DNA from 2 places in the Mesorhizobium sp. M7D.F.Ca.US.005.01.1.1 genome. Region 2 is predicted to be linked to the other one. Evidence: riboswitches for the same ligand, from Rfam matches in the RefSeq annotation. Region 2 holds a riboswitch; the other holds the start of a gene.
What was found. A riboswitch is a leader RNA that binds a small molecule or an ion and turns the genes downstream of it on or off. The one in region 2 is predicted to bind S-adenosylmethionine.
Positions count from the first base shown of each region.

Region 1: another riboswitch for S-adenosylmethionine. It lies ahead of EJ076_RS08875 (O-succinylhomoserine sulfhydrylase); the one in region 2 lies ahead of EJ076_RS33065 (homoserine O-acetyltransferase).

Region 1 covers NZ_CP034453.1:1,851,860-1,860,801, reverse strand. The annotation lists gene araD1 (AraD1 family protein) at 239-1,231, shown strand; gene EJ076_RS08885 (ABC transporter substrate-binding protein) at 1,278-2,048, opposite strand; gene EJ076_RS08880 (2'-deoxycytidine 5'-triphosphate deaminase) at 2,150-3,244, opposite strand; SAM riboswitch at 3,323-3,400, shown strand; gene EJ076_RS08875 (O-succinylhomoserine sulfhydrylase) at 3,457-4,644, shown strand; gene EJ076_RS08870 (ceramide glucosyltransferase) at 4,652-5,803, opposite strand; gene apaG (Co2+/Mg2+ efflux protein ApaG) at 6,049-6,441, shown strand; gene EJ076_RS08860 (Hsp33 family molecular chaperone) at 6,487-7,518, opposite strand; gene argF (ornithine carbamoyltransferase) at 7,614-8,525, opposite strand; gene EJ076_RS08850 (aspartate aminotransferase family protein) at 8,542-8,942, opposite strand, start outside.
Region 2 covers NZ_CP034453.1:6,808,276-6,817,217, reverse strand. The annotation lists gene EJ076_RS33100 (ABC transporter ATP-binding protein/permease) at 1-439, shown strand, start outside; gene EJ076_RS33095 (DUF1194 domain-containing protein) at 525-1,322, shown strand; gene EJ076_RS33090 (glycosyltransferase family 2 protein) at 1,389-2,324, opposite strand; gene EJ076_RS33085 (DUF1330 domain-containing protein) at 2,689-3,045, shown strand; gene EJ076_RS33080 (glycosyltransferase) at 3,067-4,059, opposite strand; gene EJ076_RS33075 (Stf0 family sulfotransferase) at 4,219-5,049, opposite strand; gene metW (methionine biosynthesis protein MetW) at 4,998-5,612, opposite strand; gene EJ076_RS33065 (homoserine O-acetyltransferase) at 5,671-6,840, opposite strand; SAM riboswitch at 6,961-7,038, opposite strand; gene hisC (histidinol-phosphate transaminase) at 7,171-8,280, shown strand; gene EJ076_RS33055 (prephenate/arogenate dehydrogenase family protein) at 8,287-8,942, shown strand, end outside.

The sequences.
Region 1 (8,942 bases), 2.2 Mb from region 2:
TTAGGGCGGTTCGCCGTTTCCGTGAAACGGTGAACCGCTCTAGTCGAGGCAAGCAGGAGGCATACGATCGCGGCGCTGCCGGCAAACCCACCGGCGTAAAGAAGTTCCCTGAGGGACCAGGCCCGCGAGCGCAATCCGAACGGAGAATATCAACCGTGGCATGGACGACGTCCCGGCCGCGCTGAGCAAGGTTTGCCGTTTTGGCAACCCTGCCAAGGCAAATGAGAGAGGATTCATCATGCTGATCTCCCAGATCCTTGACGACGCCGAGACCATCCGCGTCGTCGCCCGCAATGGCGGCAAGACCCGGATCATCAACGGCGCCCGTAGCGTCTATTCGCTGGCGATGGAGGCTGCCCGCACCGGCGTCGGCCTCGTCGCGCTGATCGAACGCAAGGGGCTTGGCGAGACGGTCGATCTCGAGGCGGCCTACAAGAAGGGGCGGCTGCTGTCGCCGATCAACCACCCCGACCCGGCGCATCTGCACCTGACCGGCACCGGACTGACGCATCTGGGTTCGGCCGCGACACGCGATTCCATGCACAAGAAGCTCAGTGCCGACGGCGAGGAGCAACTGACCGATTCCATGAAGATGTTCCGCATGGGGCTGGAGGGCGGCAAGCCCGCGAAAGGCCAGATCGGCGTGCAGCCGGAATGGTTCTACAAGGGCAACGGCACGATGGCGGTGGCGCCAGGTGCCGCACTCCTGTCACCGGCTTTCGCCAAGGACGCCGGCGAAGAGCCGGAGGTGGCCGGCATCTATGTCATCGGTGATGACGGCGCGCCCTTCCGTGTCGGCTTCACGCTGTCGAACGAGTTCTCCGACCACGTCACCGAGCGCGTGAATTATCTCTTCCTCGCCCATTCCAAGCTGCGCAACGCCTCGTTCGGCCCGGAGATCCTGATCGGCGACCTGCCGTCCGACATCCGCGGCACCTCGCGCATCCTGCGCGACAGCGAGGTGCTATGGGAAAAGCCGTTCCTGTCCGGTGAAGCGAACATGTCGCACACCATCGCCAATCTCGAACACCACCATTTCAAATATGCAGCCTTCCGCCAGCCGGGCGACGTGCATGTGCACATGTTCGGCACGGCGACGCTGTCCTTCGCCGACGGCATCAAGACCGAGGCCGGCGACGTGTTCGAGATCGAGGCCAAGGATTTCGGCCTGCCGCTGCGCAATCCGCTCGAGATCGAACAGCCGGTGAAGGTGGCGGTGAAGGCGCTGTAGAAAGGGTGATCTCCCCCTTGAGGGGGAGATTGGCAGCTTCAACGTCTCAATAAATATCGAAGTCGAAATACTTGGCCTGGATCTTCTTGTAGGTGCCGTCGGCGACGATCGCGTCGATGGCCGCGTTGAGCTTGTCGCGAAGTGCTGTGTCTTCCAGGCGAACGGCAATGCCGGCTTGCGTTTCCGTACCCTTGACGTCGCCGACCAGCTTGCAACAGCCGTCGCTTGCCTTCTTCAGCCAGTCCATCAGCACGAACTTGTCCGAGATCACGGCGTCAAGCCGGCCGTTGGTCAGGTCGGTGATCGCCTCTTCCTGGGTCGGGTAGAGTTTTGCCTCCGCACCGGCCTTGCCGTAGCTATTCTGGGCATAGTCGGCCTGCGTGGTCGAAGCCTGGGCGCCGACCGTCTTGCCGGCAAGGGCCGCCGGTTCGGTCGAGGTAAGATCGCTGTCCTTCGGCGCCACCAAAGCGAGCGGTGTCGTATAATATTTGTTGGTGAAGGCGACCTGCTTCTTGCGCTCCTCGGTGATGCTCATCGAGGCAATGATGGCGTCGAATTTCTTGGCCTGCAAAGCGGGAATGATGCCGTCCCAGTCCTGGGTAACGATCTCGCATTCGACCTTCATTTGCGCGCACAGCGCATTGGCGATGTCGATATCGAAGCCTTCGACCTTGCCATCGGCCGTAATGGTATTGAACGGCGGATAGGCGCCCTCGGTGCCGATCTTGATTTTCTCAACCGCCTGCGACAGCGAGCCGGCTGCCATCACCAGCATGGCAGCACCCGCTGCCGACATGATCCATTTCGAAATCTGCATTTTCTTGGTTCCCCTTGAACGCCAGCATCTTGACGACCAGCAAGGCAGCCAAGCATGGCGAGCCAGTACAGGCAAGTATTTTGCCTGACGGTGATAGGCGCTCAGCGCGCGGCGCGGAAATGCTTGGACAGCTTCAGGCCCTGCGCCTGGTAGTTGGAGCCGAGATCGGTGCCGTAGAGCGCCTGCGGCCGCTTCAGCATGTGCTCGTAGACCAGCCGGCCGACAATCTGGCCATGGTCGAGGATGAACGGCACTTCGTGGCTGCGCACTTCGAGCACCGCGCGGCTGCCGGTACCACCGGACGCGGAATGGCCAAAGCCCGGATCGAAGAAGCCGGCATAGTGGACGCGGAATTCGCCGACCAGCGGATCGAAGGGCGTCATCTCGGCGGCGTAGAGCGGCGGCACATGCACCGCCTCCTGGCTGACGAGGATGTAGAACTCGTCGGGATCGAGCACCAGCTCGCCGGCGCCGCTCTTGTGGATCGGCTCCCAGAAGTCGACGACCTCCTGTGCCGCGCGCTTGTCGACATCGACAAGACCGGTGTGATGCTTGCCGCGATAGCCGACCAGCCCGTTCTGATCGCCGTTGAGGTCGATCGACAGCGCGATGCCGCCGCCGGAAATGTTCGGCGGCTCGGTGGCGACCAGCATCTGCGCGCGATGCAACTCATTCAGCTCGGCTTCCGAAAGCAGCGCATTGCCGGTGCGGAAACGTATCTGCGACAGACGCGAACCGGTGCGAGCGACGATCGGGAAGGTGCGCGGGCTGACCTCCAGATAGAGCGGCCCATGATAGCCGGCAGCGATCTTGTCGAACTCGTGGCCGCGATCGGTCATGACGCGGGTGAAGATGTCGAGCCGCCCGGTCGAACTCTTCGGATTGGCCGAGGCCGAAATGTCCGCCGGCAATGCCAGGCTTTCAAGCAAGGGCACGATGTAGACGCAGCCGGTCTCCAGCACCGCGCCCTCGGCAAGATTGATCTCGTGCAGCTTCAGCCTATCGAGCTTTTCCGAAACCTTGTGGTTGGGACCCGGCAGGAAGGAGGCACGCACCCGCCAGGCCTTGTCGCCGAGCCTGAGATCAAGACTGGCCGGCTGGATCTGGTCGGCATCAAGTGCGCGCGCCGACTTCAGCGCGCCACACTGGAACAGCGCTGAAATGTCCTGATCGGGAAGAATGCCTGTCTGCCGCAAGGCTCCGCTCCTTAGCCGCTGGTACAAACCTCTTAATGAAGCCGGCAATTGACGCAAGCGTGGCGCGGGTCTAAAGGGTCGTTATCCCGTGGTGATTTGGCCGGTCGGCTTGCAGCCACGTTAAACAAGTCGCTAAAGGACCGTCGGGCCGCAAGGCCGTATGGACCGGTTGCGACTTCGCGGCCGGTTTTTTTGTGTCTGGAAGAAGAGCGATGAGCACCAAGAAGCGCAACTGGAAGCCTCAGACGGCACTCGTGCACAGCGGAACGCTGCGTTCCGGTTTCGGCGAAACGTCGGAGGCGATCTACCTCACCCAGGGCTATGTCTACGAAACGGCGCAAGCCGCCGAAGCCCGCTTCAAGGGCGAGGAGCCGGGCTTCATCTATTCGCGCTATGCCAATCCGACCGTCGATATGTTCGAGAAGCGCATGTGCGCACTCGAAGGCGCGGAAGACGCGCGCGCCACCGCGTCTGGCATGGCCGCGGTGACGGCAGCCCTTCTGTGCAGCGCCAAGGCCGGCGACCATATCGTGGCGGCGCGTGCACTGTTCGGCTCCTGCCGCTGGGTGGTCGAGACGCTGGCGCCGAGATACGGCATCGAGGCGACGCTGGTCGACGGCACCGATATCGCCAACTGGGAAAAGGCGGTCAAGCCGAACACCAAGCTGTTCTTCCTGGAAAGCCCGACCAACCCGACGCTGGAAGTGGTCGATATCGCCGCCGTCGCCTCGCTTGCCAACTCGATCGGCGCGCGACTGATTGTCGACAACGTCTTCGCCACGCCGCTGCAGCAGAAGCCGTTGCAGCTTGGCGCCCATATCGTCGTCTATTCGGCGACCAAGCACATTGACGGCCAGGGGCGCTGTCTCGGTGGCGTCATCCTGTCGGACAAGAAGTGGATCGACGAGAACCTGCACGATTATTTCCGCCACACCGGTCCAAGCCTGTCGCCCTTCAACGCCTGGACATTGCTCAAGGGCCTGGAGACGCTGCCGCTGCGTGTGCGCCAGCAGACGGAAAGCGCAGGCAAGATCGCGGATTTCCTGGCCGAGCGGCCGGAAATCGCCCGTGTCATCTATCCCGGGCGCGCCGACCACCCGCAGGCCGATATCGTCAAGAAGCAGATGGCGGGCGGCTCGACGCTGATCTGCCTCGACGTCAAGGGCGGCAAGCAGGCAGCCTTCGCCTTGCAGAACGCGCTCGACATCGTGCTGATCTCCAACAATCTCGGCGACGCCAAGAGCCTGATCACCCACCCGGCGACGACGACGCACAAGAATCTGAGTGACGAGGCGCGCGCCGAGCTCGGCATCGGGCCGGGCACGCTCAGGCTGTCGGTCGGCCTGGAAGATACCGACGATCTGCTTGAGGACATCGCGCAGGCACTGAAGGCCAGATAAGAGGCCTTCAGGCGCCGGACGGCGTCTCTTCCAGCTCGGCCGCCTTGGTGCCGATGGTCATCGCGTTGCCGCGCCAGTCGACGGCACCGCCGAGCCAGCCGCGCGCCCACATCGCCGGCAGGATCAGGTCGCGCGCCATGATCGCCGCAACCATGCGTGGCGACAGGTACCAGCCCTTGGACCAGGCCAGGGCGCACTCGGGAAGATAGAAGGCCGCCAGCACGGCGATGGCGGTTGGCCAGAGGCTGATACCGGCGCTTGCCGCCGCAATCAGCGCGAGCACCAGCGGCACCACCGCGCCGGTCAGGATTTCGGGTGCGAAAAACAGCGGGAAGGTGACGCGGCGCAGGCGCGCCCAGCGGGCCTGCCGTGACCAGATCTCGTCAAAGGTTCGCCGGCCGAGCGGCTGCTCGAAGGGCGCGGCGACGAGATTGACGCGCAGGCCGAGGCTGTTCACCAGCTTGGTCGCGGCGGCATCCTCGGCGATCTCGGCGGCCAGCGCGCGAATGCCGCCATTGGCGTCGAGCATCGGCTTGTTCCAGAGCATGCTCTTGCCCTGGGCAAAGCCAAGGCCGAGCGCATCGCCGGCATATTGCCAGCGTGCCTGCAGCGTGTTGAGGAAAGCGCATTCGACCTCGGCCCAGAAGCCGGCCGGCCGCGAGCCGATCGGCGTCGAGCAGACAAGGCCGGTGCCGGGCCGCCAGGCAGCCATGAGGTGCTGGACGTAGTCTCTCGGCATCAGCACGTTGGAATCGGCCAGGATAACCCAATTGTGGCGCGCCGCTTCCCAGCCCTTGACGCAATTGTTTAGCTTCGGATTGGCGCTGATGCGGTCGTCGCCGATCAGCAGCCGGGCCGGCACCTTCGGAAACCGGGCAATCGTCCTGTTTATCAGCCTGACCACCGGATCGTCGGCATGGGCGACGCAGAAGATCAGCTCGTAGCGCGGCCAGTCGAGCGAGAAGGCGCGCTCCAGCGTCTCCTGCGTGAATGGCTCGACGCCACGCGCCGGCACGACGATCGATACCGGCTGCGGCTTGCCGGCCGGCGGCGCGACAATGCGGCGCCGTTTCAGACGCGAAGCGGCAAGCACGATGCTGGCGAGATTTGAAAGGATAAGGACAGTCGAAAGCGTGGCGGCTATGAGAGTGAGTTCCATCGAGATCCGGTCACTCCAGAAGAACCGGTCCGTCAGAACAATCTGGCTGGCATGACGACCGATTTCAACAGTTCGACAGAGCGCCCGAGTCGCGCGGCACTGATTGGCGCACACCATCATTGTCATGTGTCACCTAAATGACATTCTTTGCCGCCACCTGCCGCTCAATGCGCAATGACAGGACGCGCACCGTTGACCAGCCCGCGTGGAGCGCCGAAAGTTACCGGATCGTTTTGGAGCCGCTTATGTACAGCGCCGTCACGCGCAATATCGAAGTGCAGGTCAGGCCGTTCTATCTAGAGGACCGCTCAGATCCCTCAGAGAACCGCTATGTCTGGGGCTATCAGATAACGATCGACAATCAGTCGGACGATTTCGTGCAGCTGTTGTCGCGCTATTGGCACATCACCGACGGCACCGGCCGGGTCGAGGAGGTACGCGGCCCCGGCGTCGTCGGCGACCAGCCTGAACTCAATCCCGGCGACAGCTACCAATACACGTCCGGTTGCCCGCTCTCGACACCATCCGGCATCATGGTCGGGCACTACACGATGCGCAACAAGCGGGGCGAGACGTTCGACATCGCCATCCCCGCCTTCTCACTCGACCTGCCGGGGACGCGGCGGACGGTGAATTAGTTTCGCCTCACCGGCCGAGAAGCAGCCGGCGAGGGGTGTCTTTCTTTATTGAGCAGTAAATTCCGCTGGGTCGAAGTCATATTGCGTCGAGCAGAATTCGCAGGCGACGTGGATGCCGCCGTCCTCGGTGCTGTCCTTGATCTCCTGGGCGGAAAAACCCTCGAGGATACCGCGGATCTTGTCCCGGGAGCACGAGCACTGGTCGGCGACAGGAACGCCGCCGAAGACGCGCACGCCATGCTCGTGGAACAGCCTGTAGAGCAGCCGCTCGGCGCCGATCGTCGGGTCGATCAGTTCGGTCGGCTCGATGGTGCCGAGCAGCGCCAGCAACTCCTGCCAGGAATTGTCGGCCGGATCGTGGATCTCCTCGCGCGGATCGCCATCGCCACCCGGCAGATCCGGCACGCGCATGCGCTCGGGCGACTGCGGCAGGAACTGCGCCAGGATGCCACCGGCGCGCCACTGCTCGCGGGCGCCGCCGGGGCCGGGCGTCAGCAACTTGGCCACCGACAGCCTGAGATCGGTCGGAATCTGCTCCGACTGACGGAAATAGGTGCGTGCCGCATCTTCCAGCGTCTCGCCATCGAGCTGGACGATACCCTGATAGCGCTGCGTATGAGCGCCCTGGTCAATGGTCAGCGCCAGCACGCCACTGCCGAGCAGGGTCTGCTGCGACGTTTCGCCTGCCGCGACCAGCGCCTCCAGCCGGTCGGCATCGAAACGCGCATAGGCGCGCAATGCCGAGGGCGTGGAGAAATCCGCGACCAGCATGTCGACAGGCCCGTCGGTGCGGGTCTGCAGGATGAATTTGCCCTCGAACTTAAGTGAGGTGCCGAGCAGTACCGTCAGCACACAGGCCTCCGCCAGCAGGCGGGCGACCGGCTCGGGATAATCGTGGCGGCTGAGGATGGCGTCGAGCATCGGCCCGAGCTGGACGGTGCGGCCGCGTACATCGAGCGGGCCGACCTCGAACGGCACGACGTGATCGTCGCCGGCGTAGCCGAATTCGCCGAGTTTGGGGTGATGTTCAGTCACTTGATAGGTTTCCAACATGACAAAGCTCCAGGGCGCGGCCATGCCGCCCTCCGGGGCGCATGCGTCGAAACGCGCTTGATTTGCGTGATGCGGCGCAAATAGGCATCACACCCCCGCAGATCAAGCTCCCAGACGCTTCATGCGCCAAGACACCAGGCGAGCACGGCCTTCTGGGCATGGAGCCGGTTCTCGGCCTCGTCGAAGACCACCGAATGCGGTCCGTCGATGACCTCGTCGGTCACCTCCTCGCCGCGGTGCGCTGGCAGGCAATGCATGAACAGCGCGTCCGGCTTGGCCCTGGCCATCAGCTTGGCATTGACCTGGTACGGCGAGAACACGTTGTGGCCGCGGGCGCGATGCTCCTGGCCCATCGACACCCAGCAATCGGTGACGATGCAGTCGGCCTGATCGACGGCTTCCTCGGGCGAGCGGGTGAAGTGCAGCTTGCCGCCATGTGCCTGCGACCAGTCGATATGCTTCTGCGCCGGCTCACTGCCCTCGGGAACGGCGACGTTGAGGTTGAAGCGGAACCGGGCCGAGGCCTCGAGCAGCGAATGCAGCACATTGTTGCCGTCGCCGGTCCAGGCGATGGTCTTGCCGGCGACCGGACCGCGATGCTCTTCGAAGGTCATGATATCGGCCATCAACTGGCAAGGATGGGTGTCGTCGGTCAGTCCGTTGATCACCGGCACGGTGGCATTCTCGGTCAATTCCAGCAGCCGCTCATGCGAGGTGGTGCGGATCATGATCGCATCGACATAACGCGACAGCACCTTGGCGGTGTCGGCGATGGTCTCGGAACGGCCGAGCTGCATCTCAGTGCCGGTCAGCATGATGGTCTCGCCGCCAAGCTGGCGCATGCCGACGTCGAAGGAGACGCGCGTGCGCGTCGACGGCTTGTCGAAGATCATCGCCAGCACCTTGCCTTCTAGCGGCTTTGTCCGCTCGCCGGCCTTGAGACGGGCTTTTCGCACCACCGCGTCGTCCAGCATGAAGCGCAGATCGCCTTCAGAGACGGCGGAAAGGTCGGTGAAATGGCGAACTGACATCAGGAATGGTTCCGGATTACTTCGCGGCGGCGGAGGCGATCGCCTCCGCCAGGCCCTTGGCGCCGGCGCGGATGCGGTTGAGCGCGTCGTGGATCTCAGCATCGGTGACGGTGAGCGGCGGCAGCAGGCGAATGACGTTGTCGCCGGCTGGCACCGCCAGCAGGTGCTGATCACGCAATGCCATGTTCACCTTGGTGTTGGGCATGGCGCATTTGAGGCCGAGCATCAGCCCCGCGCCCCTGATGTCCTCGATGACCTCGGGAAACTCGTCGGCGACCGACGCAAGCCCCTGCTTCAGCAGCAGCGCCTTGCGCTGGACATCTTCGAGGAAGCCGTCTTCCAGCACGACATCGAGCACGGCGTTGCCGACAGCCATCGCCAGCGGGTTGCCGCCGAACGTGGTGCCATGCACGCCTG
Region 2 (8,942 bases):
GTTGCGCGAGGTCCTCGATCACCCGAACGGGGTGGCGCCGGCGAGCGATGCCGACATTTCGGCGGTGCTTGCCGAGGTTGGTCTGGAACGGCTGTCGTCGTCGCTCGACCGTGCCGGGCGCTGGGACCATGAACTGGGCGATGACGAACAGCGCTCGCTGGCCTTCGCCAGGCTCGCCTTGCGGCAGCCGAAATGGGTGATCATCGACGAAGCCATGGATGCGTTCGACGGGCCTTCCCTGCGGCGCGTGCTGTCGATGCTGGAGAAACGTTTGCCCGGCGCCGCGATCCTCAACATCGGACGCGGCCTGCACAACAATCAGTTCTTTCCGCGCGCGTTGACGATCGTCAAGGATTCCGGCGCGCCGGCGCTGAAACCTGCTCGCATCAGGGCAGGTGCTATCGAACCGCCGCCAGCTGGCGCCCGCCGCAAGACATAGGCCGATATCCGGATTGCCGGCGCAAAGCTTTATTTTGCCGTGATCGCGAGGGAAGCTCTCCGGGAGAAACAACCCTGCGACGGCCATGCTTGATGCTCTGCGCCTGCTTGCCTGTCTTGCCTGCGCCCAGGCCGCGCCCGCCGCCTCGCCGACGGATGCGCTGCCTGTGGACGTCGAGCTGGTGCTGGCGGTCGACATCTCGCTGTCGATGGACGAGAAGGAGTTCGCCCTGCAGCGCGCCGGCTATGTCGAGGCGCTGCGGCATCCCGATTTCATCCGGGCCGTCCGCGCCGGCGCCACGGGCCGCATCGCGCTCACCTATTTCGAATGGGCCGGCACGGTGCGCGATGACGCGGTCATCGGCTGGCAGATCATCGACAGCGCCGAGAGCGCCAACAGCTTTGCCGACAAGGTCGCGGCCCGCCCGTTCCGGAGCTTCCGCGGCACATCGATTTCCGGTGCATTGGCGTTCGGCACCGAGCTTTTCGATCGCACCTCTTTCGAGGGCGAACGCAGCGTCATCGATATCTCCGGTGATGGTCCAAACAATATCGGGCCGCCGGTCACCGCGACGCGTGATGCGGCAATCGCCAAAGGCATAGTCATCAACGGACTGCCGATCCTGATCAGCCCGTCGCCAACCTTCAGCCATCTCGACCAGTATTATGCGCAATGCGTGACCGGAGGACCCGGTTCCTTCGTGCTGCCGATTTACGCGGCGGCCGAATTCTCGACAGCCATCCGGCGCAAGTTGATCCTCGAAGTGAGCGGCATCCGGGACAGGATCATCCCCGTCGACGCGGCCGCGCCGATCGATTGTCTGCAAGGCGAGCGGGACAGGCGGTTCTTGTCCGATCCGTATTTTCCCGAACTCGACCGGTGAGCCTTGCCGGACTGTTGGTGCATGTCGTTGTCCCAAAACCGCTGGACACTTTTGGGCGACATGCAATTAGGCCGGCCGGGCGCCAAATTTGTCGCGGAACTCATTGTAGAGATCGCGGCGCCAGCGCCGACCATGGACATAGCCGTGCATCAGCTCCGGCAGCGAGTAGCCGAGCGCTTTCGACTCGCGATTGGCCATGTAGCCCTTGAATGCCTCCGGTATCCGGCCTCTGAGGATATCGGCGATGATCTGCCGCGAGATCATGTAGGGCGGAATGTGCGGGTAGGCGTGGGCAATGTGCGGGTGTTTGCCCATCAGGTTCGCATAGGCTTCGACATAACCGTCACGGCGGCCCGAAATCGAGTTTTCCGAATTGTATTTCGTCCAATCGATGTCCTCGGACAAACGCGCGCCATAGCGACGGGAAAGCCGCAGCAGCAATTCCCGATCCTGCATCCGGGTGATGTCGCTATCGTAGCCGCCAATGCCCAGCAAGGCTTCGCGGCGGGCGGTTATCGCGGAGCCGGCGATGAAGATCGTCTGCGCGACCAGCGTGCGTTCCAGCATGGTCGGGCTCACGAATGCATCGCGATTGACGCAGTTGGTGGCACGGTTGCCCTTCAGGGAGACAAAAGAGCTGATCAGCACCTGAAGTGCGGGATTGTCATCGAACCAGGCCAGGGTCCCTTCAAGTCGGTGCGGCAGGTAGACGTCGTCCGAATCGAGGAAGGTCACCACCGGCGCGCGCGCGCGCTCGATGCCGGCATTCCTGGCGGCGTTGGCGCCTCGCCATTTGGCACCGACATAGATCAGCCGCGGATCCTGGATGCGCGCCAGCGCCGCCTCGGTCCCATCGGTCGAGCCATCGTCGACGACAATGTGCTCAAGCCTGGGCATGCCCTGGGATAGCACGCTTTCCACGGCGCGCAACACCGTCTCGCGCCGATTGTGGGTCGGCGTTATGACCGTGATGAGAGGTGCGTCTTCGATGATCCCGGCCATGTCGTGTCAGCTGTTTCCTGCGCAGGACTGCGCGTCTATCCAGGACTTTTCGATTTTCAGAACGGTCGAATGGATCGGACTTTTCCTTTCCGGTCATCATCTTCGACGCGACGCTACAAAAAACAGCTTCCTGTGTCACCCACCGTGCCAGCACTCAACCCGCGCGAGATAACGAATTCCCGTTGCTAGCGTTCCAATTGCAACAGCACTGCCGCGCAGACTCGCGAATCACCATGGAAGCGACCCGCCGCGACAGGATAGCATACACTCCATTACCTCAGACGTAATCGCTTTGCGCTCGGCGTTTGGTCAGATTGCCCTTGCGAGGCCGGCAACTCGGCTTCGATAACAAGGGAGTACAGTTATGACCGCCTACGCCGTTGCCCATATGCGCCAGGCCACAATGGGTCCGCAGATCGTCGAATATCTGCACAGGATCGATGCCACACTGGAACCTTTCGGCGGCCGTTTTCTGGTTCATGGCGGCGATGTGGAGGTGATCGAGAACGACTGGCCGGGCCACCTGATCATCATCGAATTTCCCGACCGGCAGCACGTGCATGGCTGGTACAATTCGCCAGCCTACCAGGCGATACTGGCGCTGCGCACGGGTAATTCGGTGTCCGATGTGGTGTTCGCTGACGGCGTCGAACATCCGCACAAGGCGACGGATGTTCTGGAAGAGTCGACGGTCCCAGACCAATTGAGCTTAGAAGCGTGATTCAGGGATCGGGAAAGGCGCCTAGCTGTGCCCGACATAGTCAGGCACGATCTCGATTTCGTCACGAACAATGCCGGCGGCGAAACTGAACTGGCCCCAAAACGCCAGGGCATAAAATGCCTGACCGACAATCAGGGAAAATGGAATTTGCCAAGGCGGCATCCCTGTCTCTCGGGCATGGCCGACAATCCGTCGTGTCGTGCGCCACGACATGGTGAACCATCGGCTGAAAGACTTGGCCACCCGTTGCGTACGGCCAGCCGAATTGAGCGCCACGAACTTCCGGTCGGCGTCGCGGCCGGTAACCAAGGCACGCCAGTAAAAGAACCGCCAGCCCCGGGGTGAGTAGTGGTAGACGCGTGCGTTGACATTATGAATTTTGTGGCCTTCGCGCAGCAGTTCGCGCATCAGCAACGTGCAGGAAACCTTGAAGCCATTGTGTTTCGGGAAAGGATGGCTGACGATCCATTCGCGTCGAAACCCTACATTGTTGGCGTTCATCGCCCGCTTCGAGGCAAATCGCCCATCGCCATGAGCCATCGGGAAAAACCAGATCAGGGCAAACGTTCTTGAAAAGAAATCATCGTGCGAAAGATATGTGTATCCGTTTACGCAAATGATTTTTGGATCTTCAAATGGCTTCAGCAAAGCTGACAGCCAGCCTGGTTCCGGCACGACGTCGGAATCGGTCAAGATGACGATGCTTCCGTCCGTTGCCAGTACGCCATTGTTCTTCAGGTCGTAGTATCGGCCCCCAGGGAACGCTGTGAAGACGAGGTCGGAAACTTGACCCAGCTGCGGTGCTTCAGCCGTGATTTTATGAAGCAGCGCGTCTGCATCCGACTCATGCCCACCATGAGAAATAACAACTTTCGGTCGCGCCAGGCCGAGATCAGTGACAGCTACGATTTCCCGCGCCAAGGCCTTCAGTCCAACGCCGATCTCGTCCCAGTCGATGGACTTGGCGTTTTCCATTTCCACAACGAGTGAATATCTTGCGCGTTCTTCAACCATCTCTGCACTGACCGTTCATCGTCCAGGTGGCTATATCCGCCGCAACCTAAAGTAAAGCAACCTCTGCCTATCTAGCGACAGCCTTTCGTGAAACGCTCCATTGTCCCACATAATCTTGCATGTTGCCTCTTTGATCAAATCGGAGCGCCAGCTCGGATTTCAAAGAAAGCCGGACCCGCGGTGATTTCTGGTCTGGAACTTTGAGGTGTCGGAATACTGCGACAAGAAGCGTTCCCTCCATTCCGTATTGACGGTGTCCCGTTGGATCTCGAGACCAGAATTGGGGGCTGATGTAGATTCAAATGTGATTTCAGCGTCAACCAGATGCGCGACCTTTACAAGGCTGGCCCGTGGGTTTGCCAAGAGTTCCTCATATGTCAATGACAGGAAAGACAATCCGTTTCTTGCTAGCCAAATGTCCCAGGCCAGATTTTCCAGCATGATTTTTTCAAGCGCCTCCGCGATCGCCGCGCCGTCATAGCGTGGTGAGTTCTGAGCAGCCTCAGTGGAGCGAAATCGACCGGTCTGACGAGCGCGTGCCCAAGAAATTGCCTGACCAAGGAGATCGCGGCGGGTTAAGCGGACATAGCGCAGTCCTGGAAGGCTGGCTGGGAGGTCCACAGTCTTGGCCACCTGGGAAAACTGGCTTGCAAAGAGTTTGACTGCATAAATTCCGGAGGGAGATCGCCCATCCTTTAATGCACGCAAAACCTGAGCACGGGGATCGCGAGGATAGTTCGGCAATTCGAGAACACGGCGGCCGCCGAACCATTCCAGAGGATTGCCAAGCCCGGCGGTTGCCATCAACCCGGCGAGATGGTTGCTGCCACTGCGTGGTGAGGTGCAGATGAGAATCCCGGCTTTTAACCCAGCCAGGATGTCGGAAGGGACTTCAACAGGCAAAGGGCGCCTACGAAAGAGATGCATGGCGAACACAGCTACCGTTTCAGCAAGAACACTGCCTGCTGGCCGAAGAAATTCCAGAACCACCACGGCATCGACAGGCCGATCTTCTGGCCATTGGCGTCGAGCGCCGTCGCCTTCTCCACGGTCGCGCCGAGCTCGTCGCACAGATTGACGAAATCGCGGATGGTGCAGAAGTGGATGTTGGGCGTGTCGTACCAGGAATAGGGCAGGTCCTTGGTCACCGGCATGCGGCCCTGGATGAACAGCGACAGGCGCACCCGCCAATGGCCGAAATTGGGGAAGGACACGATGGCGCGGTTGCCAATCCTGAGCAGTTCGTCGAGCACCAGCTTCGGATTGCGGGTTGCCTGCAGCGTCTGCGACAGGACGACGAAGTCAAAGCCCTTGTCGGGATAGAATTCGAGGTCCTTGTCGGCATCGCCCTGGATGACCGAGAGGCCGCGCGCCACGCATTCGTTGACGCCGCGCTGCGACAGCTCCAGTCCACGACCGTCGACCTGTTTGGTGTCCTGCAGCAGTTCGAGCAGCGAGCCGTCGCCCGAACCGACGTCGAGCACGCGCGACTGCGGTGGGATGAGGTTGGCGACGACCTCGAGGTCGACGCGCTGGTCGCGGTTGACACTCATGGCTTCGCCTCCTGCCTGGCGCATGATCCCGATCCGAAAAGTCTGCAATTTTTCGGGGTCATGCGCTGAGCCCTCTCGCCCGGGCCGCCGATCCGATGAAGCCGTTGATGGCGGCAAACAGTTCCGGCTCGTCGAGCAGGAAGGCATCGTGGCCGCGGTCGGTTTCGATCTCGACGAAGGATACCGACGCGCCGGCCGCGTTGAGCGCATGCACGATCGAGCGGCTTTCCTCGGTCGGGAACAGCCAGTCCGAGGTGAAGGACACCAGGCAGAAGCGGGTTTTCGTGCCGGCGAAGGCATCGGCCAACCGACCGCCATGATCGGCGGCGAGGTCGAAATAGTCCATCGACCGCGTCATGTAGAGGTAGGAATTGGCGTCGAAGCGATCGACGAAGGTCATGCCCTGGTGGCGCAGATAGCTTTCGATCTGGAAGTCGGCGTCGAAGCCGAAGGTCAGCGCTTCGCGATCCTGCAGATTGCGGCCGAACTTCCGGTGCAGGGCGGCTTCCGACAGATAGGTGATGTGGGCGGCCATGCGCGCTACCGCCAGGCCCTTTTCCGGGCGTTTGCCGTGCTCGAAATATTTGCCGCCATGCCAGTCCGGATCGGCCATGACAGCTTGCCTACCGACCTCGTGGAAGGCGATGTTCTGTGAGGAATGGCGCGCGCCGGTGGCGATCGGCAGCGCCGAGAAGACGCGCTCCGGATAGCTCGACGCCCATTCCAGCACCTGCATGCCGCCCATCGAGCCGCCGAGCACGCAAAACAGTTTCTCGATGCCGAAATGGTCGATCAGCATCTGCTGCGCGCGCACCATGTCGCGGATGGTGATGATCGGCAGGTCGAGCCCATAGGGCTTGCCGGTGGCGGGATTGGTCGAGGCCGGGCCGGTGGAGCCCAGGCAGCCGCCGATGACGTTTGAGCAGATGACGAAGAAGCGGTTGGTGTCGATGATCTTGCCCGGGCCGATCAGCACTTCCCACCAGCCCGGCTTGCCGGTTACGGGATTGGTGTTGGCGACATGCTGGTCGCCGGTCAGCGCGTGGCAGACGAGGATGGCATTGGAACGGGCGTCATTGAGCGTGCCATAGGTCTGGTAGGCGATTTGGAACGGCGACAGCAGCGTGCCGGCGTCGAGCTTGAGCGGCTTGTCAGGTCCAAAACGCAACACCGGGCTCGACGGCTGGTCGGCCTCGTTGTTGGTTTTGCGAGCACGCAGAGCGGCCATCATGTCTCTCTACCCTTCCGCATCGTGCTTTTCGAAAAATCGCTGCCGATTTTCGGGCCGATGCGCTCATCCGCCCGGTCGCGGACAATAAAAAACCGGCATTGCCTTCGCAAAGCCGGTTACGTCACGCAAACGGCCCTTTAGCGAATTGTTTAACGTGGCTGCAAGCCGACCGGCCAAATCACCACGGAACTGTCGCTACTCTTCTAGAACTCGCCCGCCTTGCCGTCAATGCCGGCCACTGGCACCACCGCCACCTCTCGACATTGCCGGTCATGGCTTGTATTTCCGCTGCGGCTCCTGCGGAGCTTTCTCGATGGATATCTCGAAATGAAGCAGACACCGGATCAGGCACGTCCAACCCCGCGCGCGGGCATCATGGACATCGACGCCTATGTGCCGGGCAAGAGCACGGCGCCGGCCGGCGTTACCAAGGTCTACAAGCTGTCTTCGAACGAGAATCCGCTGGGGCCCTCGCCAAAGGCGATCGAAGCCGCGCGGGAGATTGCCGGAAAGCTCGACATCTATCCCGACGGCACCGCCAGGCGGCTGCGCGAAGCCATCGCCGAGGTGCATGGCCTCAACGCACAGAACATCATCTGTTCCAACGGTTCCGACGAGATCCTCGGCCTGCTGGCGCAGACCTATCTGGCGCCCGGTGACGAGGCGATCTTCACCGAACACGCCTTCATGGTCTACAAGATCTATATCCAGTCGGCAGGTGCCGTCCCGGTACCGGTCAAGGAGACCAACGAGCGCGCCGACATCGATGCTATCCTGGCCGCCGTCACGCCGCGCACGAAAATCGTGTTCCTCGCCAATCCCAACAATCCGACCGGCACCTATGTGCCGTTCCAGGAGGTGCGCCGCCTGCATGCCGGCCTGCCCAGGCATGTGCTGCTGGTGCTCGACGCGGCATACGCCGAATATGTCCGCCGCAACGACTATGAAGCCGGCATCGAACTGGTCGGTAGCGCCGAGAACGTCGTGATGACCCGTACCTTCTCCAAGATCGGCCTTGGTGGTGCGCGGATCGGCTGGATGTACGCGCCGACGCACATCGTCGACGCCGTCAACCGCGTGCGCGGCCCCTTCAACGTCAACGCAACGGCGATCGAGGCCGGCATCGCGGCGATCCGCGACCGCGCCCATGTCGAGCGCAGCGTCGCGCATAACGAGACCTGGCTGGCCTGGGTCAGCGAACAGATGACGGGGCTTGGGTTGCGGGTGACGCCCAGTGTCGGCAATTTCGTCCTCATCCATTTTCCCGATGACCAGAAACACTCCGCAGCGGCGGCGGACGACTATCTGACCGCGCGCGGCTATATCTTGCGGCGCGTTTCCGGCTATGGCTTTCCCAACGCGCTGCGCATGACCATCGGCACCGAAGAGGCCAATCGCGGCGTTGTCGCCGCTCTCACGACATTCCTGAAAAGCTAGAACACCATGACATCACCGATGTTTGAAAAGATTGCGCTGGTCGGCATCGGCCTGATCGGCTCGTCGCTGGCCCGCGTCATCCGCCGCGAGGGCCTCGCCCGTCACGTCGCCATTTCCACCCGCAGCGCCGCGACGCTGGCGCGGGCTGAGGAGCTTGGGCTGGGTGATTCCTACACGACCGATGCGAGAGAAGCGGTCCGCGATGCCGATCTGGTCATCGTCTCGGTGCCGGTTGGCTCATCCGGCGCGGTCGCCGAGGAAATCGCGCCGGCGCTGAAGCCGGGCGCGATCCTCACCGATGTCGGCTCGACCAAGGCATCGGTCATCGCGCAGATGCAGCCTTATGTGCCGGCCGGCGTCCATTTCATTCCCGGTCACCCACTGGCGGGCACTGAAAAATCCGGCCCCGATGCCGGTTTCGCCGACCTGTTCGACAATCGCTGGTGCATCTTCACGCCGGTGCCCGACACCGATCCGGACGCGCTGGAGAGGCTGTCGGAATTCTGGCGGCGCTGCGGCGCCAACATCGACACGATGGACCCTCAGCATCACGACATGACGCTGGCCATCGTCTCGCATTTGCCGCACATCATCGCCTACAACATCGTCGGCACCGCCGATGATCTGCAGTCGGTGACCAAATCCGAAGTGATCAAATATTC